2 regions of the Lysobacter auxotrophicus genome follow, and region 2 is predicted to be linked to the other one. Evidence: predicted binding sites of a transcription regulator. Region 2 holds the regulator's gene; the other holds the start of a gene.

Region 1 (15,477 bases), 160 kb from region 2:
ATCATGACCGCAGAGGTCATCAGCATCGGCCTGGACGACACGACCGATCGCTGCATGCAGATCGTCACCGACCGGCGCATCCGCCATCTGCCGGTCGTGCACAACGGGCAGGTGCTCGGCGTCGTGTCGATCGGCGACCTGGTGAAGGCGGTCATCGAGGACCAGCAGCTGGAGCTGGATCAGCTGCAGCGGTATATCGCCAGCTAGCGAAGGACGGGGAACGAGCAGCTCGCTCGTTTCTCATTGCTCATCGCTCGTTCCGGATCACGTCGCCGGATCACTTCGCGTACTTGCCGCCGCACCCCGAGTCCTCACCCGGACCCAGTTCCAGCGTTGCGAGCAACGCCGCCGGCGGCGTGATCGTTCCCAGCGTCAGTGCGATCGCGCCGCGCAGGCCCACTGCCGCCAGATCCGGGCGAACGCCCGGCTTCTTGAACGTACCGGACACGCGCAGCGGCGTACGGAAGGCGAGCAGGCTGCGATCCTTCGGGCGCGGGCGGATCGTCAGGTCGAGCTTCTCGTCGCGCAGGCTCACCGTGCCGGAGCCGACCAGAATCGTGTCGGTCGTGTCAAACGCGAGCGAACGCGTGGTCATCAGGCCGTTCTCGACGCCGAAGTCGGCGAACGCGCAGCGCACCGGGATCTGCTTGTCGCCGCCCAGCTTGAACTTGATGATCTCCGCCAGATCGATGCCCGCCATTTCCATCAGCAGGTTGCTGATGCGGCCTTGGCCCATGCCGACGGCGATGTTGCCGTCGCTGCTGCCGAGCATCGCGGCGATGGAATTGCCGGTGCCTTCGATGCCTACCTGGCCGCTGATCTTGCCGATCGCGTTCTGCGTCAGCTCCACCTTCGGCAGCAGCTTCCCGAGGTTGAGCCCGGCGAGGTTCGCATCGGCGCGCGTGCGGATGGTGTCGGTGCGCGCGTCCATGCGGATGCGCGAACGGATCTCGCCCTCGGCCACGCCGAAATTCAGCGGATCCAGCTTGACCAGGCCGCCTTCCAGCAGCAGGTGCGCGTCCATGTCGTCCAGCGGCAGGCTCGGCGCGTTGATGCGCATCGCACGCAGGCGCACGTCGGCGTCCATCGCACGCAGCTTGGTCAGGTTGTAGGGCGTCTGCGGCAGCACGCGCGCGCTGGCGTCCTGTTTGGCGGCGTCGGCGTTCTGCTCGGCGTTGGCCGTCTCGCCGCCGCCGGTCTGCGGCGTCCCGCCGACGAAGCCGGCGAGGTCGTCGAAATCCAGGCGCCGGGACGTCAAATCGGCGCGCAGGTACGGGCGCTTGCCGCTCGTGTCGACGCTCGCATCGCCGTGCATGTCGCTGTCGCCGATGCGGCCGTCGAACTTGCGGTAATGCCACACCTCGCCCTCGCGGCTGAAGCGGCCGTCGAGCGAATACGGCGGCGTGTGCGGGATCGCGAGGCCGAGCAGCGGGTACAGGTCGCCGAGGTCGCGGCCGGACAGCTTCATCTGCAGGTCGAAGCCGCGCAGACGCAGCGGATCGAGCAGCGTGCCGCGCGCGTGGGCGTGCGTCGCGCCGGCCGAGGCGCGCACGTTGATGCGGTACGGCGCGTCGCGATCGCGCAGCAGCAGCGGCGAGGCCGCCGATCCCTGCAGCACGAATTTGTTGTTCTCCCACAGTCCGCCGCCGACGACGGACACCGGCGCCGAGGCATCGCGAGCTGCCGCCTTCTGGCTGCTCACGCCCACGCGGATGTCGGTTTTCCTCGGCGCATCCAGGAACTGCACAAAGCCGCGCTGGATGTCGACGCGGCGGAACTGCACGTTCGTCTCGCCGCCCTTTTCGCCGAACACCCAGTTGCCGTCGCCGCCCTTGGGATTGGTTTCCAACAGCAGGCGAGGGTTGTCCAGACGGATCAGCGGCAGCAGCACCTGCCGGCGCAGCAGTGGCCACAGGGCGATGCCGATCTCCGCGCGGTCGGCGGTCGCCATCTGCGGTGCGCGCGACCACTCGGCGTTACCGAAACTGACCTTTTCGGCCGAGACGACCGGCGTCCAGCCCAGATCGACGTCGAGGTTGCCGCCGATGCGGAATTCGCGCCCGGTGCGCGCCTTGACCTGGCGTTCGACCGGTCCCTTGAACCAGTTCCAGTCCCAGATCGCGAGGAGGATGGCGACCAGCACGGCGACGATCGCCAGCGCCGTCATCACCGGATGGCGATGCGGCCACGCGCGGCCGTGGGCGTCGCCCTCGTGTCCCGTCGTTGTCGAGCCGCGCCCGCGCATGCCGTCACCCGCGCGCGCCGCGGCGCACGACAGTGTCGGGAATGAACGGGCAACGCACTCGGTTCACCACACGCATCCGCAAGAATCCGGCCCCACCTTCGGTGGCGCGCGGTCAAGCGAAAGTGAATGCGTTGTGCGCAGTTCAGGTCGGAAGCAGGCTTCCGGGCGTGACGACCTGCGCCATCACGGCGACGTAATGGCAGACGCTGCCCGCCACGACGAACAGGTGCCAGATCGCGTGCGAATACGGCAGCGAGGGCCGGTGATAGAACACCGTGCCGAGCGTATAGAAGAGCCCGCCGCCGAACAGCCAGCCGATCGTCCAGCCGTCCAGCGCACCGATCAGCGGCTTGATCGCGACCAGCACCAGCCAGCCCATCGCGATGTAGATGCCGGTGGACAGCAGCTTGAAGCGGCCGGTGAAGAACAGCTTGAACACCACGCCCGCGAAGGCCAGCGTCCAGATCGCCGCGAACAGGCCCCAGCCCCACGGCCCGCGCAGGCCGATCAGCGTGAAGGGCGTATAGGTGCCGGCGATCAGCAGGTAGATCGCGCAGTGGTCGACGACCTTCAGTCGGGCCTTCGCCACCGGATGCTGGATCGCGTGGTACAGCGTGGAGGCCAGGTACAGCGCCAGCAGGCAGATGCCGAAGACGATGGCGCTGCCCAGTTGCCAGCCGTCGCCGAACAGCGCGGCGAGCGTGATCAGCACCGCGCCGCCGGCGAGCGCGGCGGTCGCGCCCAGGCCGTGGGTCAGTGCGTTGACGAACTCCTCGCGGACCGAGTGGGGTTCGTCCGAATGGGGCCGCTCCTTCGCGGGAGTCCGCGCAGGAGGCGCAATGGCCTTGTGGCCGTCGTGGACGGAGCGTGCGGGGGGCATGGTGGGAGCATCCTAGCGCAGGCTGGAGCAAATGCTCTGACACGGATCAAGCCGATCCCCCCGGGCTGTGACGCCCGCCGCAGGATCGCGCGCAGCCCCTATGATGCCGCCATCGCCCACCGCGCCGGACCCGATGATCATCTCGCACCAGCACCGCTTCGTTTTCGCCGCCATTCCCAAGACCGGCACGCATTCGGTGCGCCAGGCGCTGCGCGAGCACCTGAGCGAGGACGACCTCGAACAGGTCGGCCTGTTCGTCAACAAGCGCTTCCCGTTCGAGGAACTCGCCGCCATTAAGCACGGGCACATCTCGCTGCAGCAGATCCGTCCGTTCCTCGGCGACGAGGCGTTCGGCTCGTACTTCAAGTTCGCCTTCGTGCGGAACCCCTTCGACCGGTTCATCTCGTACTGCGCCTTCATGACGCGTGCCGACGGTGCGTTCCTGAAGAACCCCAAGCAGGTGATGCGCTACATCCTCGATGATCCGCGCGCGAAGCAGCACGTGCTGTTCCAGCCGCAGCACACGTTCGTCACCGACGAAGACGGCACGCTGCTGGCCGACCACGTCGGTCGCGTGGAAGACATGCAGGGCTCGTACGATCTCATCTGCGAACGCCTGAAGCTGCCCGGCGCCACGCTCGGGCAAGTCAACAGCTCGCGGCGCGGCAGCTATCGCGATTACTACGACGACGCGCTGATCGACGACGTCGGCACGTTGTACAAGCGCGACCTCGAACTGTTCGGCTACGGATTCTGATCATGGCCACCGTTTTCTCGCCTGCCGACATCCAGCCCAACCCGCGCAAGACGACCTCCGTGCGTCGCCTCGGTCATGTCGATATCGCCCGGCTACGCGAGGCGGTGCTGGCGATTCCGGACGCGACGTGGGACGCGGAGAACGCGGACAAGCCCAACCGCTTCGAAGCGCTCGACCGCACGCGGCACATCGTGTTCCGCTTCGTCAGCGACTTCCAGGACTGGCGGAGGCATTACGAACGTCCGCTGTGGGCGTCATGGCGCGAACTGCTCGAACCGGTGCTCGCGCAGGCCGTCGCGCCGTATGGTTACGCGAACGCGGAGTTCCCGCGCGTGATGCTGGCGCGCATGGCGCCCGGCGGCGTGATCAAGCCGCATCGCGACGCGAACCCGGCGGCGAAATGGCCGCACAAGATCCACGTGCCGTTGCTGACCAACGAGCGCGTCGTGTTCTTCATCGACGGCGTCGGTTACCACTTCGTGGAAGGCGAGGCCGTCGAGGTGAGCAACATGGCCGTGCACGCCGTGGAGAACAACGGCGACACCGACCGCATTCACCTGATCTTCGAGTATTTCGACGCCGACCAGCCGGTGCCGGCGTGGGTGGGGAAGTTGCCGGCGCGGAAGTAGACGCTTGTAGCGCTACAAACGCTTGCTATTGCCTGGCGAATCGCTACCGCTGGAAGTACACGATCCCCAACAACGCCAACTGCCCGACGACGATCAGCATCATCGCACGTCGAAACGACGCCTTCGCCGTCTTGTGCCGGAACAGCCCCATCGACAGCAACGCGCCCGGCGAGCCGCCGAGCAGTGCGAGCGCCAGCAGCACGCGTTCGGGCACGCGGCGGCGCGTGCCGCCGGCGATCGCCTTGTCGTAGCCGTACACCAGCACCGTGACAGCATTGAGCGCCAGCCACGCGACCAGCAGTACCGGCATCAGTGTGCTGTCGTCCACGCGGCGTCCCTCAGTCGAACGCCGCCGCGTGCGCGTGTTCGCGCGTGGCGAGGAAGGTCACGTCCGGCGCGCGCTCCTGCGCGAGCTGCAGGTTCACGCGCGTTGGCGCCAGGTAAACCAGCTGGCCGGCCGCGTCGAGCGCGAGGTTCATCGCGTTCCTGTCGCGGAACTCCTCGAGCTTCTTCTCGTTGTCGCAGCGGATCCAGCGCGCCGTGGCGACGCCCACCTGCTCGAAGCTCGCGTCCACGCCGTACTCGTCCTTCAGCCGGTACGCGACGACGTCGAACTGCAGCACGCCGACCGCGCCGAGGATCAGGTCGTTGCTCATCAGCGGGCGGAAGAACTGCGTGGCGCCTTCTTCCGACAGCTGCGCCAGGCCCTTCTGCAGCTGCTTGAGCTTGAGCGGATCGCGCAGGCGCGCACGGCGGAACAATTCCGGCGCGAAGTTCGGAATGCCGGTGAAGCTCAGCGATTCGCCTTCGGTGAAGGTGTCGCCGATGGAGATCGTGCCGTGGTTGTGGATGCCGATGACGTCGCCCGGCCACGCGCTTTCGGCGATCTCGCGATCGCTCGCCATGAAGGTCAGCGCGTTGGCGAGCTTCACTTCCTTGCCGCTGCGCACGTGGAAGGCCTTCATGCCGGCGGTGAACTTGCCCGAGCACACGCGCATGAACGCCACGCGGTCGCGATGCTGCGGGTCCATGTTCGCCTGGATCTTGAAGACGAACCCGCTGAGCTTGGGCTCGTACGCCGCGACTTCGCGCGAGGTCGTGGCGCGCGGCTTGGGCGAGGGCGCGTGTTCGACGAAGAAATCCAGCAGCAGCTGCACGCCGAAGTTGTTCACGGCCGAACCGAAGAACACCGGCGTCTGCTCGCCGGCAAGGTACTTCGCCACGTCGAACGGATGCGAGGCGCCCTCGACGAGTTCGAGTTCGTCGCGCAGCTCCTGCAGCATCTGCGTGCCGATGCGTTCTTCCAGCGCCGGATCGTCGATGGACGCGAAGATCGTCGAATCCTGGCGGGTGAAGTTGCGGCCCTGTTCGTACAGGTGCACCTCGCCGGTGACCAGGTGCACCACGCCCTTCAGGCGCTGGCCCATGCCGATGGGCCAGGTGATCGGCGCGCACTGGATCTTCAGCACGCTTTCCACTTCGTCCAGCAGCTCGATCGGGTTCTTGCCCTCGCGGTCGAGCTTGTTGATGAAGGTCATGATCGGCGTGTCGCGCAGGCGGCACACCTCCATCAGCTTGATCGTGCGTTCCTCGACGCCCTTGGCGACGTCGATGACCATCAGCGCCGAGTCCACCGCGGTGAGCACGCGGTAGGTGTCCTCGCCGAAATCCGCGTGGCCGGGGGTGTCGAGCAGGTTGACGATGCGGTCCTCGTAGGGGAACTGCATCACCGAGCTGGTCACCGAGATGCCGCGCTCCTTCTCCAGCGCCATCCAGTCGGACGTCGCGTGGCGCGCGGCCTTGCGGCCCTTGACCGAGCCGGCCATCTGGATCGCACCGCCGAACAGCAGCAGCTTTTCGGTGAGCGTGGTCTTGCCGGCGTCGGGGTGCGAGATGATCGCGAACGTGCGGCGGCGGGCGGCTTCGAGGGAAACGTCGGACATGACTGGCGGGCGCGGACGGGCCGGACGGCGGTCCGCGGTTCGATAGGCGGGAAAGGCGGGAATTATACGCGTGGGGCGCCCGGAGGCCGCCGGAGGCGGTCGCGCGGGGCCGGACGGCTCGGGCGCACCCGGAATTTGCCGATTCTGGCGCCCCGTCGGAGGAGCGGGTGGGAAATGTGAGCTACCTCCCAGTTCAGAACTTCCCCGTTCAGCAGTTCCTAAAGCCCGGCCTTTCCGCGCCGCTACCCGTCATGGATATTCGCATTCCGTAATTCCGGGGGTTGCAGTGCGCATCGTGATCGTGGGTGAGGACGCCGGCCGCGCCGGCGAGTTCGAGGAGTCGCTGAGCTATTTCGACCTCGGCTGGGATGTGCAATGGCTCGCCGAGCCCGACGCCGCGCTGTCGCTGGGCGAACCTGTCGATGTATTCATCTGCGGCCTGCGCCTGGGCGCCGTGCCCGGGCCGATCCTGCTGAGCCAAGTCTCCGCGCTGTACCCGCAGGCGGTGCGCATCCTGCTGCTGGACCAGGGCGAGGACAGCGCGAGCATGCAGGGCCTGGATTGCGCCCACCGCCTGCTCTCGCGACCGCTCGACGCGGGCGAGCTGATCGAGGCCGTGGACAGCGTCGCCGAGCTGCGCAACGTGCTGGGCAGCGAGGAGCTGAAGCAGGCTGTCGGTCGCGTCGGCTCGCTGCCGCCGCCGCCGCGCCTGTACCTGGAACTCTCGCGCCTGCTGCGCGATCCCGACGCGAGCAACGCCGCCATCGCGCAGATGCTGTCGCAGGACCCGGCGATCGTCGCCAAGGTGCTGCGCCTGTGTAACTCGGCGTACTTCTCCGGCGGTCGCGAGATCACCGACATCCGCGCCGCGGTCACGCGGCTGGGCCACCAGCAGCTGCTGCGCCTGGTGCTGGCGAGCGAGGCCTTCGGCCCGACGCAGCTGGCCGGGAAGGAGCGCGAGGCGATCCAGGACCGCGCGCTGCGTACCTCGCGCCTGGCGCGTCGCCTGCTCGCCGGCCCGAGCGCCGAACTCGCCGCGACCGCGGGCCTGCTGGCGGAAGTCGGCAAGCTGCTGCCGGGCGTGTCCGACGGGTCGGAAGGGTCGACCGGCCCGCACTACGCCGAAGCCGGCGCGTACCTGCTGGGCCTGTGGGGCCTGCCGATGCCGATCGTCGAAGGCGTCGCCTTCCAGCACCGCCCCGGCCGCCTGAAGGCCAGCGGCTTCTGGGTCGCCGGCGCCGTGCACGTCGCCGCATCGCTCGTGGCCGGCGCACCGGTCGACGAAGGTTACCTGCGCAGCGTCAACGTCCTGGATCGCTTGCCGCAATGGCGCGATCTGGTGGAGCCGTCGGCGGCGCAGGCGGCGTAAGCGGTCGTTCTGCCTGATGTTGCAGAAGGGCGCGTCGGTGGCGCGCCCTTCTCACGCGGCGTTCGAAAGATGGAATGACGCTCGCGAACTGAAGCACATCCACCGTTGAAGACGCCAGCTTCGTCGGGCGCCGCTAATTGCCCGCAATCCGCAACGGCCCCTGCGGCCCGGTCATGCGGAACGGGATCGACTCCAGCTTCATCCCGCGATTGACCTGCACGGCGAAGTGCAGGTGCGGGCCGGTGGTGAAGCCGGTGTTGCCCGACAGGCCGATCTGCTGCCCGGCGCGCACGCGCTGGCCCACGCGCACCAGCGCGCCTTCGGACTTCAGGTGCGCGTACAGCGTCATCGTGCCGTCCTCGTGCAGGATGCGCACGAAGTTCGCGCGGCCGCCGTAACGCTCCAGGTTGAGCCCGGCCTTGTCGAAGTCCGACTCCACCTGCATCACCACGCCATCGCGCGCGGCGAGCACCGGCGTGCCGATGTCGGCGGCGAAGTCCACCGCGTAGCGGTTCTGTTCGTCGCGATGGCTGAAATGCCCGCCGTAACCCTGGTCGATGCGGAACTGCGCCTGCTGCAGCGGCAACAGGTACTCCACGTCGCGCGGTCGCGCCGACGGATCGCCCGGCAGGCTGTCCATCTGCAGTTCGAAATCGAAGCCGCGATCCGGGTCGGCCGAGCTGAGCACCGCCACCAGCGCGCTGCTCCCCGGCGCGATGGTCGCGCGCGCGGGCAGTACGGGATTGCCGATCACGTTGTCGCTGCGACTGAAATCCAGCTGCACCTGCACCGGGCCGGACAAGCGGTTGTCGGCGAAGGCGAGGAAGCGGTCGCCGTCGTTCTCGATGCGCAGCCGCGCGATCGCGCTGGGTTCGCCTTCCACCGGGATGACCTTCAGCGAATCCCTCATCTGCGAAGGCGCGGTGTCCGGCACGTGGTCGCCGTAGTGGGTGATGCCGCTGCGGTCGGTCCAGCGGTAGATCTTCGCCGCGCCCGCGCCGAACGCCGTCAGCAGCGCGAGGCCGCCGAGGATCCACACGACGTGGCGGGGCGCGCGCTTCATCGCGTCACTGCGCGCAGTCGGGCGAGAGATGCAATACGCGCGCGACTTCGGCCAGGTCGAAGGCCGACACCGACTTGTCGTCGTGCACCGCGAACAGTGCGCCGTTCGGGAACGCCAGCGTGGACGCCGCATGCAGCGCGACGCCGTCGGTGTGCGCGGTGGTTTCGCCTTCGAAACTGCCGCGCGGCTCGAGCGTGGCGCGATCGAACAGATGGAAGATCGTCAGCGGCGCGAGCTGGTCGACGGCGATCCAATAACCGCTGCCGTCGGTGCAACTCCACAGCGCGACACCTTCGGCTTCGGCGCCGAAGCTGTCCTGCGGCAGGCTGCGTCCGGTGTATTTACCGCTGAAGCTGTACTCGCGCAGCGTGGATTCGTGGCGACGGTCTTCGTCGGCGATCAGCAGGCGGTCGTTGCCCGGATCGCCCGCGATGGATTCCACCATGCGCAGCGCGGCGTCGGGCGACGTGTCGCCGAACGAACCGGCATACGAGGCGCGCAGCCGTCCGGCCTGATCGAACTGCACGCGGTAGCGGCGCACGCGCTGGTCCAGTTCGGCCAGCGGCGGCACTTCGTCGAACTTCTTGCCGTACATGAAGCTGTCGGTGACGTAGATTTCCAGCTCGCCCGGTTCGGTCTCGGTGAGCCACAGGCCATACGGGCTGCGCAGTTCCTTCGTGCCGAACGCGCCGACCGGCGCGAAGTCCGGCAGCGACAGCACCTGCACGCGGCGGTTGTCGCGTTCGACGACGAACACGTAATCGCCGTACACCGCCACGCCGTTGGGGCGGTCGAACTGGCCCAGCGCCGTGCCTTCCCCGCCGACATCGCGCAGCCGTCGGCCGGTGTCGGCATCGAACACGACCAGCCGGTGCGTCGACTTCGCGGTGGCGATCAGCCACGTCGCGCCTTCCTCGGTGGTCCAGGTGGCGAGCGAGTCCAGTTCGTCCTGCGCGCTTTCGCCGGAAACGTAGCGTTCGGGCACGGTGCGCACGTCGGGTGCGACGACCGGTGTTGGCGCGGCCACGGGTGCGGCGGGCCGGGTGGTGGTGCAGGCGGAAGCCAGGGCCGCCAGCGCAAGCGCGATGGCGGCAGGGGCGGAAAGGCGTGGGGTCATGGAGCCGAAGTGTATTCGGGCCGCCTTTGCTCAGGGAGCCGGAGACGTGACCGACATAATAAATCGCTATATGCGGATGAAGCGATTGACACCGCTCCGGGCCGGGGGCAGACTGCGGCCATCCATCGAGACCGGCTGAGGGACAGGCCCTTTGAAGCCGGGGCAACCCAACCCAGCGCGCAAGCGCGGGCGAAGGTGCCAATTCCTGCGACGGGGCGCGTCAGGCGCCGGTCGGAAGATGGTTGCGATGCGCGCCCGAGCGGGTGCGCGCTGCGACTCGCAGGCTCGGTGGCCCTTCGTCTTCAAGGATGCCGCCATGAGCTTCGCCCCCGTCTCCGCCCTCGCTTCCGACGCCGCGCCAGCCGAACGCATCGACGCGTTCGATCACGTCGCGCACGCCGCCGTGTTCGCCAACGCCCTGCACGCGCAGCGCGGCGAATGCACGGTCGAACTCGACCTGCGCCACGCCGGCAAGCGACGCATCGCGTTGCGCTACGAGATCCTCGGCGACCGCACGCTGCCAGCGGTGTTCGTCGCGGGCGGCATCTCGGCGCATCGTCACCTCGCCGCCAGCGCGACGTTCCCGGAGCACGGCTGGTGGGAGCAGCAGATCGGCGCGGGCAAGGCGCTGGATCCGCGCGAACGCTGCCTGGTCGCGTTCGACTGGGTCGGCGCCGACGGCACGCTGGACGCGCCGCTGGATCCGGCCGACCAGGCCGACGCGATCGCCGCGCTGCTCGACGTGCTGCACATCGGGCGTCTGCAGGCGTTCGTCGGCTGCTCGTACGGCGCGATGGTCGGCCTGCAGTTCGCCTCACGGCACGAAGCGCGCGTCGAACAGCTGGTGGCGATCAGCGGCGTGCACCGCGCGCATCCGTATGCCAGCGCGTGGCGCGCGCTGCAGCGTCGCGCGGTCGCGCTGGGTGCGCTGCAGTGCGACGAGACGCATGGGCTCGCGCTCGCCCGCCAGCTCGCCATCCTGAGCTACCGCACGCCGGAGGAATTCGCCGCGCGCTTCGCGCCGGCGCAGGTGAGCGAAGGCCGCGTGCGCGTCGGGGCGGAGGACTACCTCGATCATTGCGGCGCCAGCTACGTGCAGCGCACGTCGCCGACGGCGTACCTGCGCCTGTCCGAATCCATCGACCTGCAGGACGTGGATCCCACGTCGATCCGCCTGCCGGTGACCGTCGTCGCCGTGCTCGAGGATCGCCTCGTACCGGTGTCCGATGCCTACGACCTCGTCGAGCGGCTGCGCGGCGAAACGCGCCTGCGCGTGGTGCGCTCGCTGTACGGGCACGACGCCTTCCTCAAGGAGGAGCGCGCGATCGCGCAGGTGCTTGGCGAAGCGTTCGACGACGTCCTGGAGGTGGCCGCATGAGCACGCGCAACCGCTGTACCGCCGCCGTCCGCGCCGGCATCGACCGCGATACCGCCTTCGGCGCCGTCACGCCGCCGCTGGTGCTGTCGTCCAACTTCAGCTTCGCCGGCTTCAACGAGAAGCGGCAGTACGACTACACGCGCAGCGGCAACCCGACGCGCGACCTGCTCGGCGAGGCGCTGGCCGAACTGGAAGGCGGCGCCGGCGGCGTCGTCACCGCCACCGGCATGGGCGCGATCACGCTGCTGCTGCACGCGCTGCTCAAGCCGGGCGATCGGCTGGTCGTGCCGCACGACGGCTACGGCGGCAGCTGGCGCCTGTTCAACGCGCTGGCCAAAAAGGGCGCGTTCGAGCTGATCACCGCCGACCTCACCGATCCGCGCGCGCTCACCGACGCTCTGGCGAGCGATCCGACCGTGGTGTGGATCGAAACGCCATCGAACCCGCTGCTGCGCATCACCGATCTGCGCTTCGTGATCGAGGCAGCGCAAGCGAAGGGCGCGATGACGGTGGTCGACAACACGTTCCTGTCGCCGGCGCTGCAGCAGCCGATCGCGTTCGGCGCCGATTACGTCGTGCATTCCACGACCAAGTACATCAACGGCCATAGCGACGTCGTCGGCGGCGCGGTCGTCGCCCGCGACGCGGAACAGCACCAGCAGCTGGTGTGGTGGGCGAACGCGCTCGGATTGACGGGCTCGCCGTTCGACGCCTTTTTGACACTGCGCGGCCTGCGCACGCTGGACGCGCGACTGCGCGCGCACCAGGAGAACACGCAGGCGCTGGTGTCGCTGCTCGACGCGCATCCGGCCGTGCTCGCCGTGCATTACCCCGGCCTGGAATCGCATCCGGGCCACGCGATCGCCGCGCGCCAGCAGTCGGGTTTCGGCGCGATGCTGAGCGTCGAACTCGACGGCGGCGTCGAAGCGGTGCGCGCGTTCCTCGACGGCCTGCAGTGCTTCACGCTCGCCGAATCGCTCGGCGGCGTGGAAAGCCTGGTCGCGCACCCGGCGACGATGACGCATGCGGCGATGTCGGCCGAAGCGCGCGAGGCCGCGGGCATCGGCGAAGGCCTGCTGCGCCTGTCGGTCGGCATCGAGCATGTCGACGACCTGGTCGCCGACATCGCCGCCGCGCTGGAACGCGCGGAGCAGGCCGTCGCGATCGCCGAGCGCATCAAACGATGAGCGTGGCGGCGGTCGAAGTCGCGCACGCTTGCGCCGCGCAACCCGCGCCGGCGCGCGTAGCGCTGCTGGGCACCGGCACGGTGGGCGGCGCGGTGCTGGCACGACTCGCGTCCTGGCGCGGCTCGCCGCTGGGCGATCGCGTGACGCTGGTGCATGTCGCCAACTCGCGTGCCTGCGCGGGCGACCGTGCGGGACTCGCGGCCGCCGATGCACTACGCCGCCTCGCGTTGACGCCGCAGGGCAGTTCGCTCGATGCGGTCGACAGCGCGCTGCGTGGCGATGGCGCGCGCGTGGTGATCGATGCGACCGCGAGCGAAGCCGTCGCCGAACGCCATGCGCACTGGCTGGCGCAGGGCATCCACGTCGCCACCGCGTGCAAGATCGGGCAGGGCACGTCGTTGTCGCGGTGGCGCGCGATCCGCGCCGCGTCGCTCGCCGGCGATGCGCGGTACGGCGACAGTTCGACGGTCGGCGCAGGGCTTCCGCTGCTGCGCTCGCTGCGCGAACTGCGCGAGGGCGGCGACCGCATCCATGCCATTGCCGGCGTGCTGTCGGGCTCGCTCGCGTGGCTGTTCAACCAGTACGACGGCATGCGGCCGTTCTCCACGCTCGTGCGGCAGGCGCGCGACGCCGGCTACACCGAGCCGGACCCGCGCGACGACCTCTCCGGTGAGGACGTGCGCCGCAAGCTGCTGATCCTCGCGCGCACGGCGGGCGTGGAGCTGGAAGCGAGCGACGTCGACGTCGCATCGCTGGTGCCGCCGGAACTGGCGATCCTGTCGAAGGACGCCCTGGACGCCGCGCTGCCCGCGCTCGATGCGCCGCTGCGCGAGCGCTTCCAGTCCGCGTACAAGCGCGGCGAGAAGCTGCGCTTCATCGCGCGATTGCAGGACGGGCGGGCCAGCGTCGGGCTCGAATCGCTGCCGTCCGATCATCCGCTCGCCGGCGGCGCCGGCACGGACAACCGCGTGGCGATCTGGTCCGATCGTTACGCGACGCAGCCGCTGGTGATCCAGGGGCCGGGTGCGGGTGCGGACGTGACGGCGGCGGGGCTGCTGGACGATGTGTTGCGGTTTTTGCGCAGCCGCTAGAGTTGCACGTCATCGCGGAGCTTCGCCGCGATGACGGCGTGCTCTTGTAGCCCGGGTAAGCGAAGCGCACCCGGGTGGGGGAGGCGACCGCGCTCCCGGGTGCGCTTCGCTTACCCGGGCTACAAAGGCAACGGCGCAAGCTCGCGAATGCCGGCGCGGTCGCGTGCCCCGCCGCTCACCCCAACCCCTCTCCCGGTGGGAGAGGGGCCAAGCGCACCGGGTGGGTCACCGCCCCGTCGCCAACGCCTCCAGCAACGCCTTCTCGAACCGCGCCGGCGCTTCGACCTGCGGCGAATGGCCCAGGTCGTCGAACTCCACCAGCGTCGCACCCGGAATCGCCTTCGCCGCGCGCTTCCCGAGCGCCGGGTAATCGCCGAGCGTTTCGCGAAGTTCCGGCGATGCGCGGTCGCGACCGATCGCGGTGCGGTCGCGCTGGCCGATGAACAGCGTGGTCCGTACGCGGATCTGCGGGAATTCGTGCACGACCGGTTGCGTGAACACCATGTCCGTCGTCAGCGCCTGATTCCACGCGACGCGCTGCTTGCCGGGGCCCGCGTACAGACCGGCGAGCATGCCGACCCATCGATCGTATTCCGGCTTCCACTGGCCGCTGTAGTACACCTGCTGCTGGTAGCGCTTGATCGAGTCGAAGCTGGTTTTCAGCTCGCCGGCGAGGTTCGCGTCCACGCTTGCCCACGGCACGCCGAGCGCTTTCCAGTCCTCCAGGCCGATCGGGTTCACCAGCATCAGCTGCTGCGTCTGCTGCGGATACATCAGCGCGTAGCGCGCGGCGAGCATGCCGCCCATCGAGTGGCCGACGATGCTCGCCCGCTCGATGCCGAGCGAATCCAGCAGCGCCTTCGTATTCGCCGCCAGCTGCTGGAAGCTGTACTGGTAGTGCGCGGGCTTGCTCGATTTGCAGAAGCCGACCTGGTCCGGCGCGATGACGCGATAGCCGGCGCCGGTGAGCGCGCGGATGGCGGATTCCCACGTCGCCGCACAGAAATTCTTGCCGTGCAGCAGCACGACGGTGCGGCCGTTAGGCGCGGCCGGCGCGACGTCCAGGTACGCCATCCGCAACGCCTCGCCCTGCGAGGTGAACGCGTGGTGCTTCACGGGGAAGGGGTACTCGAAGCCTTCCAGTTCCATTCCGTACGACGCATTGCGCACCGGTGCGTCGGCCGCGACGGCGGACGGCGGGAGGACCAGCGACAACGCGCAGGCGAGCAGCACAAAGCGCATGAACAGGCTCCATCGAAGGGGATGGCCGACCTTACCGCACGCGATGCGACGGCCATGAGGCGCTGGCGGCCGATTGGCGGCGCCGCGGTGGGGTGAACGCGGTTCACCAACGTTTGGCCTATGTGGCGGCGCATCGCGCTGGCTAGCATCCGACGAAGGTTCACGCCATGGGCCGCCCGATGGATCGCCCGATCTCGCCCGACATGGATTCGCAGGCACGCTGGCGGCTCGCGGGCGACGGCTGGTCGCTGCGGTGTCCCGACGGCAGCGTGGTGCCCCTCACGCGCACCGAACGCGTCGTGCTTGAACGCCTCCTGCTCACGCCCGGCCAACTGGTCACGCGCGAGGCGTTGGCCGATGCGTTTACCGACGGGGACTTCGATTCGCATCGCCTGGATTCGCTCGTCTACCGGCTGCGACGCAAGGTCGCCGACGGCTGCGGCGTGCACCTGCCGCTGGATGCGATCCACGGCGAAGGCTACATGCTCGACGCGATGCGCTGATCCCGCGCGGTTCCGGCCTAGAGCAACCACGAAACCGCCGCATAAAAAAGGCGCCGACCATGGGATCGGCGCC
Region 2 (15,477 bases):
CGACCTTGTTGACGGCGACGCGGATCGAGGTGTCGCCGGCGTCGGCTGCGTTGGACTTGCGCGCGTCGGCGTTGCCGCGCGTATCGAGCGCGACGACGTTGTCGCCCGCTTCCGGCAGCGGCGAGGGCGGCGGCGCGACGGCGGAGGTCGCCGGAATGCCTTCGATCGCCAGCTCGCACTGGTCCTCGACCCACGCGAACGCGTCGTCGATCGCGCTGCGCGGCACGCTGCCGGGCAGCATGAGGTCCCACGCGAGGTACGCCTCGTACGGATCGAGTTCGGAAAACTTCGGCAGCGCGTTGTCGAGCGCGGTGACGCCCAGTTCGCCGTGGCCGGCCAGCTCGCGCAGGATGCGCAGCGGGTCGTTGCCCGACAGGAACAGCGACGGCGCGGGCTTGAAGCCGATGCGCCATTCGGCGATTTCCGGCGCCTTCGCTTCGGTCTTCGCGGCGGTCGCGACGTCGCGCCCCATCATCTTCGCCAGGCCGTCGTGCGCGCGCTTGAGGGCGACGGCATCGATCGGATCGCCGTGTTCGGCGGCGGCGAGCAGGCCGCGCAGCGCATCGCCGGCGACCAGCAGCGCGCCGATCGCGTCGGCGTCGAGCTGGCGGCGTCCGCTGCGCGCTTCGTCCAGCAGCGTTTCCAGCTGGTGGGTCAGCTCGCTGATGGCGGTGAAGCCGAACGTCGCCGCGCCGCCCTTGATCGAATGCGCGGCGCGGAAGACGACGTTGATGGTTTCGCCGTCGGCCGAACCGGACTCCATCGCGAGCAGGCCCGCCTCCATGGCATCGAGGTTTTCGCGGCTTTCCTCGAAGAAGGCGGCGTGGAAGCGGGTGATGTCCATCGTGACGGCTCGGTTCGTATCGGGCGGAAGTGCGAAGGGTCAGGCGGAACGGATCAGCCCAGGACCTTGCGGACGGTCGCGAGCAGCTGTTCCGGATCGAACGGCTTGACCAGCCAGCCGGTCGCGCCGGCGGCCTTGCCTTCGGCCTTCTTGTCGCCACCGGATTCGGTGGTGAGCATCAGCAGCGGGGTGAAGCGGTAATCCGGCAGCTGGCGCAGCTGGCGGATCAGTTCGATGCCGTCCATGCGCGGCATGTTCACGTCGGTCACCACCGCGTCGAAACGCTGGGTCTTGGCGACGTCGAGCGCGGCCTGGCCGTCCTCGGCTTCGCGCACGTTGAAGCCGCCGCCGGTCAGGGCGAAGGCGACCATCTGCCGCATGGAGGTGGAGTCGTCGACGATCAGCAGGTTCTTGGACATCGTGGCCGGCTTCTGTTTGAAGTGGAAAGGAAAGGTGGGGTTCGGTCAGGCGGCGGTCGGCGCATCGACGCCGAGGCTCTTGGCGAGCGCGAGCTGGCGCGCGGCGTCGGCGAGCACGGGCGAGGCGCCCGTCACGACGGTCGCCAGTCCCAGCGCGGCGCGTTCGCGCACGAAGGCATGCAGCATCTGCAGCCCGGCCGTGTGCACGCGCTCGACGGCATCGCCGGTGAGCGACAGCGGTTCGGCGTCCTCCAGGTGCGGGCGCAGCGTGGCCTGCAGGTCGGCGACGTGTTCGATGCCGAGGTCGGAGGGAAGAGGCAGTGCGTTCATGGCTGTGTGTGGTTCGCCGTGGTCATTCGAATGGGATAACGGCGGGGGCGGCGGGGACTTGAGTGCAGTAGCCGAAGCCGGTTTCTGCTCCCTCCCCTGCGCGCAGGGGAGGGTTGGGGAGGGGTTGCGACGCCGCGCAGCGCTTGTAGTCCGCGTAAGCGGAGCGCACCGCGCCGTCGTGCAATCCAGCCCTGCGACGATGAGCGCGCCGCAGCGCGTTGCATGGCTGACGGGCGGATGTTCCGGGACGATCGTTCCCCCGGGTGCGGCCTTCGGCCTTACCCGGGCTACAAGTGCGCGCGCCTTCGTTGCGGTTATCGAAGCCATCCATGGCGCGACGCTCTCGCTTCGGAACGCCCGGCCCGGCCCTCCGTGGCCGGTCGTTCGGCAGGCCACGCGGCAGTGCCGCGTAAGCGGCCTGCCTCACCCAAACAACGCATTCGCATCCAGCAGAACGGTAGGCTTCGCCACCACGCGCGCCACGCCCACGATCGCCCGCGACGGCGCGGCCATCAGCGGCGGTTCGATGCGGTCGGGGCCGAGCGTCACCACGTCGTCGACCGCGCTGACCAGCGCGCCGATCAGTTCGTTGTCGCGTTCCACCACGACGATGCGCGCGCGCTCGTCCGGAACGACGCGACCGGTGCCCAGCCACAGGCCCAGGTCGAACACGGGCACGATGCGGCCGCGCAGGTTCATCGCGCCCAGCACCGACGGCGCGGCGCCGCGCATGGCGACGATCGGCACGGTGCGGCCGACTTCCTGCACGCGCAGCAGTTCGACGGCGTAACTGTCCTCGCCGACGGCGACGCGCAGCCAGCGATGCGTCGTGGTGACCGACGGCGGCAACGCCGGCGGCGTGAGTTCGACCGGACGCAGGCCGCTGCGCGCATCGGGGTGCGGCATCGGGGCGCGCGGCGCGGGTCGGTGTGCCGGCGCCGGCGTCGGCGCGGGCTTCGGTGCGACAGGCGCAGCCGGAGCCGCCATCGCCGCGGCGAACAACGGGTCCGAATCCAGTTCGGCGAGCAGGCCCGGGTCGATCTGCAGTGCAGGCGCGGCAGGCGCCGCCATGGCCGCAGCGAACAACGGATCCGAATCCAGCTCCGCGAGCAGGCCCGGATCGATCTGCGGTGTCGCGGGCGCGAGGTCCGCCGGTGCAGCGAACTGCCCGGCGAACAGCGGATCGGACGCCAGCTCCGCGAGCAGGCCGGGATCGATCGACGCGATCGGGTCCGCGGCCGGAGGTTCAACGGCGGCGGCAGGCGCCTGCGCGGCGAACAACGGATCGGCGTCGAGTTCGGCGAGCAGCCCCGCGTCGACGGGCGACGACATTTCGATCGCCGGCGACGGAACATCGCCGGGCGCCGGAACCTCGACGTCCGGCGACTCGATGGTCTCGGGCAAAGCAGTGGCGTCGATCGGTGCCGCGACGGCGGTCTCGTCCGCGACGGCCATGACCGGCGCATTCGCCGCGACAGGCGCGGGCGCCACCGCATCGACCGTGAGGTCGAGCAGTTCGTCCAGGTAGGCGTCGAGGGCGGGGTGGTTCATGTCTACTTCCGTCATTCCCGCGAAGGCGGGAATCCAGTGTCTTGATGCGGTGGAACAGATCGCGCGTCGCCGGCGTCTTCGCGCCGGTGACGAAGGGACCCTGCAAAACTCACGCCGCTTCCTTGTGCGACTCGCTGGCGGCTTCCTGCTCCAGCAGCCACTTCAGCGCACGTCGGTACATGTCGACGCCGCGGCCGTCCGGCGGGTCGGACTTCACCAGCGCGGCGGCGTCGCGAAGGCGCGTGTCCATCGGCACGGCGTGCGGCCAGACGCGTTCGCCGTAGCGGTCCTGCAGCTCGTACAGGCTCGCAACGCCCGTGCGCGTGCGCCGGTCGAACAGCGTCGGCAGCACGTGGCGCGGCAGTGGACGACGGCGCGAGCGCTCGACCATCTCCGCCGTGCGCAGCATGTCGGCCAGCCCGTGCAGCGCGAGCGGATCGGTCTGCGTCGGCACGATCAACCGGTCGGCCGCCGCCAGCGCGTTGACCATCAGCAGGCCGAGCGTGGGCGGGCAGTCCATCAGCACGTAGTCGTAGACCTCGCGCACGGTGTGCAGCGCGCGACCGAGCGCGAGCCCGAGGCCCGGCTGCGTCGCGCCGCGACGTTCCAGCGTCGCCAGAGCGGGTTGCGCGGCGACGACCTGCAGGTCCGGGATCTGCGTGTAGCGCGCCAGTTCCAGCAGCCCGACGCCGTTGTTGGCGAACAGGTCGTGGGTGCCGGGCGGCGGCGGATCGGCGGGGATCTCGAAGGCGCGCGTCAGCGACGCGTGCGGATCGAGGTCGAGCAGCAGCACGCGGTTTCCCGCGGTGGCAAGCCCGCGTGCAAGACACAGCGACGTCGTCGTCTTGCCGACGCCGCCCTTCTGGTTGGCAATAGCCCAGGCGCGCATCAGCCCGCTCCCGGTTGGGTGGTGGAGGTGGAAGTGCTTCGTGCCGCGGCGGCGGCGCGTGCGGTGTCGGAGGCGATGCCTTCGTTGCCCGCGCCATGCGCGCGCGCAGCGGCCGCGGCGGCGCCGGGCGCCTTCACGGCGGGGTAGAGGTCGGCATCCACAGCGTCGGTATCGGCAGCGCGTGCCTCGTCGGCGGAGTCGTCCAGCGCGATGCTCGCCGGACCGCGCTCCTCGATCGCGTCCGGCCCCTGCGGGCTGGCGAGGATCACCAGCAGCACGCGGCGGTTCGCGTTGCGGCCTTCGGGCGTGGCGTTGTCGGCGATCGGCTGGTACTGGCCGTAGCCGACCACCGCAAGACGGCTCGGCGAAATGCCGGCCTGCGACATCACGTGCACGATGCTCGCCGCGCGCGCGGTCGACAACTCCCAGTTCGAAGGGAACTGCGCGGTGGCGATCGGCATGTTGTCGGTGTAGCCCTCCACGCGCAGCGCGTTGGGCTCGTCGGCCAGCACGGTGGCGATGCGGCGCACGGTGTCGACCGCCTGCGGGTTCGGCACGGCCACGCCGCTGGCGAAGAGGATGTCGCTCTGGATCTCGACTTCCAGGAAGTTGTAGCTGCGGCGCACGGTGACCAGCTTCTGCTTCACCAGTTCCGACAGCGCTTCCTGGATGCGGCGGCCGATCGAATGCAGTTGCGCGCCCTGGGCGGTCTCGCGCTCGGACATCTCGCGTGCGGCATCCATTCCACTGCCACTGCCGCTGCCGTTCGCGCCGAAGGTCGGCATGTCCAGCACCTGCTTCATGCGCGGCGAGGCGATGGGCGTGGAGGACGACGGTCCCGACTTGGAGCCCGGCGTCACCAGGGAGGGGCGATCGAACGCCGAACCGCGCAGCTGGTGCATGCCCAGCTGGATCGGCGACACCGTGCGCGGCGGGCCGCCGAACGCGGAGGACAACGCATCGGCCAGCACGCGGTACTTGCCTTCGTTGATCGAGGAAATCGCGTACATCACCACGAAGAAGGCGAGCAGCAGCGTGATCAGGTCGCCATAGGGGATCGCCCAGGCTTCGTGGTTCGCGTGTTCTTCGTGCTGGTGGCGGCGGCGCCCGGCCATGGCTGTCGTTCCGGCTCCGTCAGACCACGAAGCCGTTGAGCCGCGCTTCGATGTTGCGCGGGTTCTCGCCCTGGGCGATGCCGATCAGGCCTTCGATGATCATCTCGCGCTCGTCGGCCTGCTGGTTGACCAGGCCCTTCAGCTTGGCCGCCATCGGCAGCAGCACCAGGTTCGCAAGGCCAATGCCGTAGATCGTCGCGGTGAATGCGGCCGCGATGCCGTGGCCGAGCTTGCTCGGGTCGGCGAGGTTCTTCATCACCGCCATCAGGCCGAGCACCGCGCCGATGATGCCCAGCGTCGGCGAGTAGATGCCGGCGCCTTCGAACACCTTCGCCGCGGCGAGGTCGCGCTGCGACTGGCCGTGCAGTTCGATCTCCAGCATCGCGCGGATGTTCTCCGGCTCCACGCCGTCCACGACCATCTGCAGGCCCTTGCGCACGAACGCATCGTCCTGCGCGTTCACTTCGGCCTCCAGGCCGAGCAAACCCTGGCGGCGCGCGACGGTGGACCATTCGACCAGGCGCGCGATCATCGCCGGGCGGTCCTGCATGGGCGGGCGGAACACCCAGCGCACGATCGCCAGCGCACGCTTGAACGTCGCCATCGGCGTCTGCACCAGGATCGCGGCGATGGTGCCGAGGATCACGATGACGAACGCGGCCGGCGACCACAGGCCGGACAGGCCCGCACCCTTGAGGATGCTGCCGCCGACCAGCGCGACGAGCGCGAGTACGATGCCGATTACGCTGAGTCTGTCCATCGTTGGGAAGTCGTCCGTTCGTTTCGGTGTTCCCCCTCTCCCGCGTGCGGGAGAGGGCCGGGGTGAGGGCGCACCCTCATCCGCCCCTTCGGGGCACCTTCTCCCGCTTGCGGGAGAAGGGATGTCCAACCCCCCGCTCGCGGGAGAAGGGATAACCAACCCCCCGCTTGCGGGAGAAGGGATAACCAACGTCCCGCTTGCGGAAGAAGGAGAAGCGATCGCGATCCTTCGTCCGTCTTAACGGTCCTTCGCGCCACTACTTGAGCCGCGCAGCCCGGTCCTGAGCAGTGCGTCGACATCCAGGATCAGCGCCATGCGGCCGTCGCCGACCAGGCTGGCGCCGGCGTAACCGGCCAGGCCGCGCAGCGTGCGGGGCAGGGCCTTGATCACCACTTCCTCGCGGCCGCGCACGCGATCCACCGTCAGGCAGAAGCGCGCGTCGCCGGACTGCAGCACCACGCAGGTCGTGGTGGTGCGCGGTTCGGGCGGCAGGCCGAGCCAGGTGCGCAGGTCGATCAGCGGCAGCGGCTGGTCGCGCAGGTCGAGCATGCGCTGGCCGTCCACCCACAGCGGTTCGATGCGTTCGTGCGCCAGCACTTCGACCACGCGCACCAGCGGCAGCGCGTAGACGTCGTCCTCCAGCTCGATCAGCAGCGTCGGCAGGATCGCCAGCGTCAGCGGCACGCGGATCGCGAAGCGCGAACCGCGGCCGACTTCCGAATGGATCTGCACCTGGCCGGAGAGTTCGCGGATCTTCGACTGCACCACGTCCATGCCGACGCCGCGCCCGGACAGGTCGCTGACCTCGCTGCGCGTGGAAAACCCCGCGAGGAAAATCAGGTTGAGGCATTCGTCCGAGGTCAGGCGCGCGGCCGCGTCGGAATCGATCAGCCCCTTCTTGATCGCGCTGCGGCGGATCTTTTCCGGGTCGATGCCGGCGCCGTCGTCGCTGACCTCGATGGAGACGTGGTCGCCTTCCTGCTGCGCGGACAGGCGCACCGTGCCCTGTTCGGGCTTGCCGGCGGCGCGGCGCGCGTCGGGCGATTCGATGCCATGGTCGATCGCGTTGCGCACCAGGTGCACGAGCGGATCGGCCAGCGCTTCCACGAGGTTGCGATCCAGTTCGGTTTCCGCGCCGATGATTTCCAGCTCGACCGACTTCTTCACCTGCCGCGCGACGTCGCGCGCGAGCTTGGGGAAACGCGCGAACACGCGGCCGACCGGCTGCATGCGCACCATCATCACCGCCGACTGCAGGCGCGAGGTGGCGACATCGAGCGCGGTCACCGCGCGGTCGAGGTCTTCATCGCGAAGGCGCGGGCGGATGGTCTTGAGGCGGTTGCGCGCGAGCACGAGTTCGCCGACGAGGTCGACCATCGCGTCCAGGCGTCGCACGTCGACGCGCACCGTCGGGTCTTCGGCCTTGGCGTGCGCGTTCGCGGCGGGCGCCTTGGGCTGGCGTGCGGGCGAGGGCGCGGCGGCCGGCATCGGCACCGCGCCCGGCACGCCGCCGGCGCCGTGCATCTGGTCCAGCATCGCCTCGAATTCGGCTTCCAGGTCGACTTCGGCATGCGCCGGCGCAGGTTTTGCGGCCGGCTTCGGCGAAATCGTCGCGACGTGCGTGACGAACGCGCCGGTGCCATCGCGCAGCGACTTCAGCAGCGCCGGCGGTGCGTGTTCGGGTTCCTCGCCGTTGGACACGGCGGCGAGCATGTCGACAAGCAGATCCAGCGATTGCTGCGCGCCGTCGAACGCGTCGGCGTCCATCGGCACCGTGCCGTCGCGCGCGACGTTCAGGCGGTCTTCGACCGCGTGGCAGATCTCCACCATCGGGCCGAAGTCGAGGAAGCCCGCGCCGCCCTTGATGGTGTGGAAGCCGCGGAACACGGCGTTGAGCGCGTCGCGATCGGTCGGCGCGTGCTCCAGCGCGACCATCTGCTCGCCGAGCTGGTCGAGGATCTCGCGCGCTTCGATGAGGAAGTCGGCGGCGATGTCGTTGGCGATGGCGCTCATGGAACTCTCACTTCAATTCGTTCCCGCGAAAGCGGGCTTCCGACCTTCGGCGTGACGCCTGCTCTTGTAGCCCGGGTAAGCGAAGCGCACCCGGGATTCGCGGCTCCGGAGACGTTGCCCCGGGTGCGGCCCATGGCCTTACCCGGGCTACAACTGCCGTGGAGGTCGGACGTCACCTCAAAGCCCCAGCGACGACAACAACTCGTTCGCGTCGTCCTGCGTCGCCGGCGTGGGATCGACGCCCGCGACCGACGGGCCGAAGCCGCGGTTGTTGTGGTTCAGGTGGATCGGCGTCGCTTCGCCGTCGGTCATCTCGCCCAGGCCCGCATGCACCGCGCGGACGAGTTCGACGACGCGGCGGATGATCTGGCCCGTCAGATCCTGATAACCCTGCGCCGCGGTCATTTCCGACATGCGCGAGCGGATCGCGGCGATGGTCGCGGCCTGTTCCTCGGTGGAGGCATCCGGTAGCGTGCCCAGCAGCACGCCGCATTCCTGGATCAGGTCGAGCGTGCGATGGCTCGCGTCCTCGCTCACGTGCACCACGTGTTCCAGGCGCGCGCAGGCTTCCGGCAGCGAGGCGTTCGGCGACGCGGCGCCGTTGCCCAGCGCGGTGTCGAGTTCGCGCGCGAGCTTCGCCAGGCCCTGCACCAGCGGCTGGCTGCGCCACTGGATCAGTGCGTCGACGTTGCTGCGCCAGCCGGCGAGGTCGTCGTGTTCCAGCGCCCACAACGCGGCATGCAGGCGTCCGATGACGGCCTGCCGGTCCTCGCCGAGCGCCTTCTCGCAGGAGGGCGAGTCGATCACGCAGCCGCTCCCAGGCGCTCGAACACCTTGTTGAGCTTGTCTTCCAGCGTCGCGGCGGTGAACGGCTTGATGACGTAGCCGTTCACGCCGGCCTGCGCGGCTTCGATGATCTGCTCGCGCTTGGCCTCGGCGGTGACCATCAGCACCGGGATCTTCGACAGCGATGCGTCGGCGCGGATCGCCTTGAGCAGGTCGATGCCCGGCATGCCCGGCATGTTCCAGTCGGTGACCACCAGGTCGTACGGCGCCTTCTTCAGCTCGGCCAGCGCGGTCACGCCATCGTCGGCCTCGGCGGTGTTGAAGAAGCCCAGGTCGTTGAGCAGGTTCTTGACGATGCGGCGCATGGTCGAGAAGTCGTCGACGATGAGGATGCGGATGTTCTTGTCCATGTGGGCTTGCTCTGGTGCGAAAGGGTGGTCGGGCGGTGAACTCCCTCCCCTGCGTGCAGGGGAGGGTTGGGGAGGGGGGAAGTGCACAGCGCGGTTACATCCGGCGTAGTGCTCTGTGCCCGGCGCTTCGCGCCGCGTACCCCCTCCCAACCTCCCCCTGCGAGCAGGGGGAGGAGCAGAATCAAAAGCGGTCAATAACCATCGTCGTCATCATCGTTCTGCGAGCCGCGCCATTCGCCCAGACGCGAGCGCAGTCGCAGCATCGCCTGGCCGTGGATCTGGCAGACGCGCGATTCGGAGACGTTGAGCACCGCGCCGATCTCGCGCAGGTTCAGTTCCTGCTCGTAGTACAGCGACAGCACCAGCTGTTCGCGCTCGGGGAGGTTGCCGATGGCCGCGCCGAGCGCTTGCTTGAAGGCGACCTGCTCGAACTCGCGCGCGGGCGTCGCGCCGGCGTGGTGCGCCAGGTGCGGCTCGCCGTCGTGTTCGTCGACGTGCGCTTCCAGGCTGATCAGCTGGCCGCGCGCGGCGTCCTCGAGCATGCGGTGGTATTCGTCGAGCGGTACCTGCAGGGCGACGGCGACTTCCTGCGCGGTCGCGGCACGACCGGTGCGCTGTTCGACCTCGCGCGTCGCCGCGACCACGTCGCGATAACGCCGATGCACCGAGCGCGGCACCCAGTCGCCACGGCGGATTTCGTCGATCATCGCGCCGCGGATGCGGATGGACGCATACGTCTCGAACGCGGCGCCCTGGTCGGCCTGGAAATTCCGCGCCGCGTCGATCAGGCCGAGCATGCCGGCCTGGATGAGGTCGTCGATCTCGACGCTCGCGGGAAGGCGTGCGGCGAGGTGGTGCGCGATGCGGCGCACCAGTTCGCCGTGTTTCTCGACGATCTCCGTCGCGTTGCCGTGGTCGGCCGCGCGCTGGGTCGCCTTGTACTGCTGGGCGGCGGCGTTCATGCGACGGCGCTCCTCAACGGGTCGTTGGTGCTGGCGGCGTTCGCGCCGTGGGCGACGAGGCGTTCCATGAAGAACTCCACGCCGCCGCGCGGGCCGAGCGGCGACTGCCAGCTGCCGGCGCGACGTGCGATGTCGCGGAAGGCCAGCGCCGACGGGCAGCCCGGGAAGGCTTCGACGACGGCTTCCTGGCGCTGGATCGCGCGGCGCAGCCATTCGTCGCGCGGCACCGCGCCGAGGTAATGCAGGGTGACGTCGAGGAAGCGCGCGCTGACGCGTTCGAGCTTCTCGAACAGCTGCTTGCCCTCGATCGCGTTGTTGACCTGGTTGGCCAGCACCTGCACGCGGGTGACGCCGCGCTCGCGGCTGAGCACCTTGATCAGCGCGTAGGCGTCGGTGACCGAGGCCGGTTCGTCGCACACCACCACGATCACGTCCTGCGCGGCCTGGCAGAAGGTCAGCACGCTGTCGGAGATGCCGGCGGCGTTGTCCACCACCATCGCGTCCAGCGGCAGGTCCAGCTGGCAGAACGCGTGCACCAGGCCGATGTGCTGCTGCGGGAGCAGTTCGGTCATGTGGCGCTTGCCCGACGCGGCCGGGACGACCCACAGGCCGCGCGGGCCTTCCAGCAGCGTGTCCTGCAGTTCGCAGCGGCCGGCGAAGACGTCGGCGAGCGTGAACTGCGGCGACAGGCCGAGCATCACGTCGACGTTGGCCAGGCCCAGGTCGGTGTCCAGCAGCAGCGTGCGCTGGCCGGCGTGGACCAGCGCCATGGCGAGGTTCACCGACACCGAGGTCTTGCCGACGCCGCCCTTGCCGCTGGCGACCGCGATCACCCGGACGGGCGCGCGCGCGCTTCCGGTGGCGGCGGGAGTGGCGTTGAGATCAGCTGGCGAATGCATGTCGGTCCTCGGTGGGGAGGGTCACGGGGCGGGGCTTGAGTTGCGAAAGTTCGAGAGACCCGAGGGGGTTATCGGCAGCACGTCGCACTTTCTCGAGGGTCGAAACCAGACGGGTTGCGTCGGCGGCGGCGATGTCGGTCGGGACGGCCTGCCCGTCGGTCGTGTAGGCCAGGCTCAGGCCCTGCTGGACCAGCACCGACAGGGGCGAACCCAGGCGGCCGGTCTCGTCCAGCTTGGTCAGCACCACGCCTTCCGGCGAGGCCGGGCGGTAGCGGCGGACCACTTCGCCCAGGTCGTGGGCGTTGGTGTTGGCCGGCAGCACGAGCAGGCTGCGCACGCGCTTGGCGGCGCGCAGCCAGAGGATCTGGCCGAGCAGGGCGCGGTCGCGCAGGCCATGGCCGGCGGTATCGACCAGCACCAGCGGGTAGTCGGCGAGCTGGTCGAGCGCGTCGTTCAGCGCCTCCGGACCGGCGGCCTCGCACACGGTCACGCCGAGGCGGCGGCCGAGGATGTGCAGCTGTTCGGTCGCGCCGGGGCGCTCAGTGTCGGTGGTGACCAGGGCGACGTCCCGCGCGCGGTGGCGCTGGGCGAAACGCGCGGCGAGCTTGGCGGCGGTGGTCGTCTTGCCGGCGCCGGTCGGCCCGACCAGCGCGATCACGCCGCCGTCGTCGATGGGCTCGTGGCGGGCGACGGAAATCGCACGCGCCAGTTCTTCCAGCATCGGCTCGCGGACCTGGGCCGGGTCGAGTCGGGCGTCGATGCGGCCGGCGATCGTCTGCGCCAGATTTTCGTCGCAGCCGTAACCGACCAGCATGTCGAACGCGGCGGCACGCGCCGGCGAGCCGCGCAGGCGTTCGACGGTGAGCTGGCCGAGCTCGCGCTCGATCAGCGCACGCATCGTCGCCAGTTCGTCGCGCATGGCGATGAAGGCCGGATCGCGGTTTTCGGGGACGGCGTGGAGGTGGGTGGTGCTCGGCGCCATGTTGGCGCCAGACGCGTTGTCGCTGGCGTTTGCGACGGCGTTGGACGTCGCGGCGCCTTGAGCCCCTCTCCCCGCGGGAGAGGGGTTGGGGTGAGGGGCAACGAAGTGGTTGCGTCCCAGATCGAGGAAAGAGGGAGAACCCTCGGCGGCAGCGAGATCCTCGACTGCAATCTCTTCGATCGGAGCAGCAACCGGGGCTTCTTCCGTCCACAGATCCGCAAGACTTCGGTACTCCGACGCGACCACCATCGCCGCCCCGACAACCGGCGCTTCACCTTCCGCGCCGTTCGCCGATAGAGAAAGGACAGCGTCACCGATCGCGGCGGAACCCGTGGGCGCGACCTCCGCCGGATCGGTGACGCTCTCCCGTGTTGCACCTTGCGCAGCCGCTTCGATCGAAGCGGCCATGAACTTGTCGCCCTGCGGAATCAGCGCGGCCATCATCGCGTCGAAGCGCGAGGTGTCCGGCGGCGGCATCGCGGCGGCGACGCGCGTCTCGTCCTTCGGCGCGCGCGACGCGGCCGGGGCGGGAAGGCCTTCGACCGGCGCGGCCTGCACCGGCGTGCCGTCGCCGATGGCGAACACCGCGCGGCCGCGGATCGGCGATTCGGCGACCTTCGCCTTGGCCTTGGCCGACAGCGCGACCACGGCCGGCTCGTCGCGCTCGACTTCGATGCGCGTGGCCTGTGCAGGTTCTGCGTTCTTCATCTCGATGCGCTCCACGTGGGGTCGCACGGCGTCGACGGCGCGCGTGTCCTCGCGCGACGCGTCGGTCGACGGCGCGGTCCAGGCCGCCTTCGGCTTCGACGGCTTGGTCAGCAGCGCGGCGAGCGAGCCGAAGCGCGACTTTTCCTCGTGGTTCTCGACCGACGGCGTCGCGTTCGACGCGGCGATCGCGTCGGCGCGGACCGCATCGATCGCCGGCGCCGTGGCGCGCATCGTCGGCACCGCCGCGGCGGTGGCCGGCGTGGTCGGCGAGGCGACCGGCGCGGGCGGCGTCGGCATCGACGGCAGCGCGGCGCGCAGGGCCTGCTGCGCCAGCGATTCGTCGTAGTCGGTGGCCGCGACGATCTCGATGCCGTCCTGCGTCGGACGGTTCGACAGGATCACCGCGTCGGGGCCCTGTTCGTCGCGCACCATGCGCAGCGCGGTGCGCATGTCGGGGGCGGTGAAACGTTTGATTCGCATGGGTCAGCAGCCGTGAATCGTGAATCGGGAATGGGGAATCGCAAGAGCGGTGTGCGTGGCGGGCGTTGGAAGACGGTGCAGGGCAGGTGTCGTGTTCGTTCTTTTCACGATTCCCCATTCCCCGTTGCCGATTCCCGGATGCCTCACCCCACCGCCCCCACCAACCGCAACCGCTTGTCCTCCGGCACCTCGCCGTAGGCCAGCACCGTCAGCGCGGGGACGCTGTGCCGCACGAGCCGGGCGATCGCGGAACGGATTCCACCGGGGACCAGCAGCACCGCGGGTTCGCCGCGGCCTTCCTGGCGGGTGACGCACTCGCTGAGGTTCTGATGCAGACGCTCGGCGAGTCCGGGTTCCAGCGCGGCGCCCTGGCCGCTGACGGAGTCCTGCAATACCCGTTCCAGAGCCGGCGCCAAGGTATAGACGGGCAGTTCGGCGCCCAGCCCGTTGAGTTCCTGCACGATGAAGCGGCCCAGCGCGGTGCGCACCGCGGCGGTCAGCAGCGCCGGGTCCTGCGTGTGCGCGCCGTGTTCCAGTAACGCCTCGACGATCTGGCGCAGCTGGCGCACCGGCACGCGCTCGGCGAGCAGCGACTGCAGCACGCGCACGATGGTCGACAGCGGCAGCAGCTTCGGCGTCAGGTCTTCGACCAGGCGCGGCGAGGCCTTGGCGAGCGTGGCGAGCAGCTGCTGCACTTCCTCGTGGCCGAGCAGTTCCGCCGCGCGCTCGCGCACCAGGTGCGAGAGGTGCGTGGCGACGACGGTGGCGGCGTCGACGACGGTGTAGCCCAGCGATTCGGCCTGCGCGCGCTGGCCCGGCTGGATCCACACCGCGTCCAGGCCGAACGCCGGGTCCTTGCCGGGGATGCCCTCGACCTTGCCGAACACGTGGCCCGGATCGAGCGCGAGGTGGCGGTCGGGATGGATCTCGCCGCTGGCGACCGGCACGCCGTGCACGAGCACGCGGTAGGTGCCCGGCGCGAGTTCGAGGTTGTCGCGCACGTGCACGGCGGGAATCAGGAAGCCGAGGTCCTGCGTGAGCTTGCGGCGCACGCCCTTCAGGCGCGCGAGCAGTTCGCCGCCCTGGTGCTTGTCGACCAGCGCGATCAGGCGGTAGCCGACTTCCAGGCCCAGCGGTTCGACCGGGCGCAGTTCGTCCCAGCTCAGTTCCGGCTGCGCGGCGGCCGTGGCGGCGGCTTCGGCTTCCGGCGTGTCCTCGGCCGGCGCGTTGGCGCGGCGGTGCATCTTCCACGCGGCGAAGCCCAGCAGCGCGGCGAGCGTCAGGAACGGCACGTTCGGCATGCCCGGCACGATGCCGACCAGCCCGAGCAGCGCCGCCGACACGGCCAGCGCACGCGGGTTGAGCACCTGCGTGGTGACCGCCTGGCCCATCTCCTGTTCGCGCGTGGCGCGCGTGACCAGCATCGCGACCGCGGTGGAGATCAGCAGTGCCGGCAGCTGCGCGACCAGGCCGTCGCCGATCGCCAGCAACACGTAGGTCGTGCCGGCGTCCTTCATCGTCATCTCGTGCTGGAGCACGCCGATGAGCACGCCGCCGATGATGTTGATCGCCAGAATCAAAAGGCCGGCGATGGCGTCGCCGCGCACGAACTTGCTGGCACCGTCCATCGAACCGTAGAAGTCCGCTTCGGCGCGCACTTCCTCGCGGCGCAGCTTGGCGTCCTCGCGCGAGAGCAGGCCGGCGTTGAGGTCGGCGTCGATCGCCATCTGCTTGCCGGGCAGGGCGTCGAGGATGAAGCGCGCCGACACTTCCGAGATGCGCCCGGCGCCCTTGGTGACGACGACGAAGTTGACGATGGTCAGGATCGCGAACACCACGATGCCGACCGCGAAGCTGCCGCCGATGACGAACTGGCCGAACGACTCGATGACGTGGCCCGCCGCCGCCGGGCCCTGGTGGCCGTGCAGCAGCACCACGCGGGTGGAGGCGACGTTCAGCGCCAGCCGCAGCAGCGTGACCAGCAGCAGCACGCTGGGGAAGATCGAGAATTCCAGCGGCCGCTTCACGTAGACGACCGCCAGCAGCACCACCAGCGACATGGCGATGTTCACGGTGAACAGCGCGTCCAGCACCAGCGGGGAGAGCGGGACGATGACCATCGCCAGCATCGCCAGCACGACGATGGGCGTGGCCAGGCCGCTCTTCACCGCGTGGCCCATGTTGGCGAGCGAGAAACCCGCGCCGGAAGGCCGACTGCTCATGCCGACGGGTCTTTGACGGTGGCCCCGTCGTTGGCGGGATCAATGTCCGACAGGCCCTTTTCGACCGACACATCGCCCAGCGTCGGCATCGGCCCATGCGCCGGGTG

Evidence for each region. Region 2 encodes FliA, which starts transcription of late flagellar genes. Its sites were predicted from a motif close to TAAAGTTTNNCNNNCNNNGGCCGATAA; they were not measured.
Region 1: LA521A_RS14900 (HDOD domain-containing protein) is a predicted target of FliA. The motif match lies at 6,674-6,700, and genes of this name have one in related genera.

What each region holds. Positions count from the first base shown of each region.
Region 1 is NZ_AP027041.1:3,262,592-3,278,068, reverse strand. It holds gene LA521A_RS14935 (CBS domain-containing protein) at 1-207, shown strand, start outside; gene LA521A_RS14930 (AsmA family protein) at 278-2,245, opposite strand; gene trhA (PAQR family membrane homeostasis protein TrhA) at 2,388-3,125, opposite strand; gene LA521A_RS14920 (sulfotransferase family 2 domain-containing protein) at 3,259-3,882, shown strand; gene LA521A_RS14915 (aspartyl/asparaginyl beta-hydroxylase domain-containing protein) at 3,885-4,511, shown strand; gene LA521A_RS14910 (DUF1294 domain-containing protein) at 4,555-4,839, opposite strand; gene LA521A_RS14905 (peptide chain release factor 3) at 4,850-6,454, opposite strand; gene LA521A_RS14900 (HDOD domain-containing protein) at 6,741-7,823, shown strand; gene LA521A_RS14895 (M23 family metallopeptidase) at 7,957-8,886, opposite strand; gene LA521A_RS14890 (NHL repeat-containing protein) at 8,891-10,003, opposite strand; SAM riboswitch class I at 10,123-10,248, shown strand; gene metX (homoserine O-succinyltransferase MetX) at 10,320-11,381, shown strand; gene LA521A_RS14880 (O-succinylhomoserine (thiol)-lyase) at 11,378-12,568, shown strand; gene LA521A_RS14875 (homoserine dehydrogenase family protein) at 12,565-13,659, shown strand; gene LA521A_RS14870 (alpha/beta fold hydrolase) at 13,885-14,901, opposite strand; gene LA521A_RS14865 (helix-turn-helix domain-containing protein) at 15,069-15,404, shown strand.
Region 2 is NZ_AP027041.1:3,419,232-3,434,708, reverse strand. It holds gene LA521A_RS15620 (chemotaxis protein CheA) at 1-844, opposite strand, end outside; gene LA521A_RS15615 (response regulator) at 898-1,263, opposite strand; gene LA521A_RS15610 (STAS domain-containing protein) at 1,309-1,593, opposite strand; gene LA521A_RS15605 (chemotaxis protein CheW) at 2,017-3,144, opposite strand; gene LA521A_RS15600 (ParA family protein) at 3,254-4,033, opposite strand; gene motD (flagellar motor protein MotD) at 4,033-5,148, opposite strand; gene LA521A_RS15590 (flagellar motor protein) at 5,168-5,908, opposite strand; gene LA521A_RS15585 (chemotaxis protein CheA) at 6,146-7,921, opposite strand; gene LA521A_RS15580 (protein phosphatase CheZ) at 8,099-8,728, opposite strand; gene cheY (chemotaxis response regulator CheY) at 8,725-9,117, opposite strand; gene LA521A_RS15570 (RNA polymerase sigma factor FliA) at 9,309-10,079, opposite strand; gene LA521A_RS15565 (MinD/ParA family protein) at 10,076-10,978, opposite strand; gene LA521A_RS15560 (AAA family ATPase) at 10,962-13,148, opposite strand; gene flhA (flagellar biosynthesis protein FlhA) at 13,292-15,328, opposite strand; gene flhB (flagellar biosynthesis protein FlhB) at 15,367-15,477, opposite strand, start outside.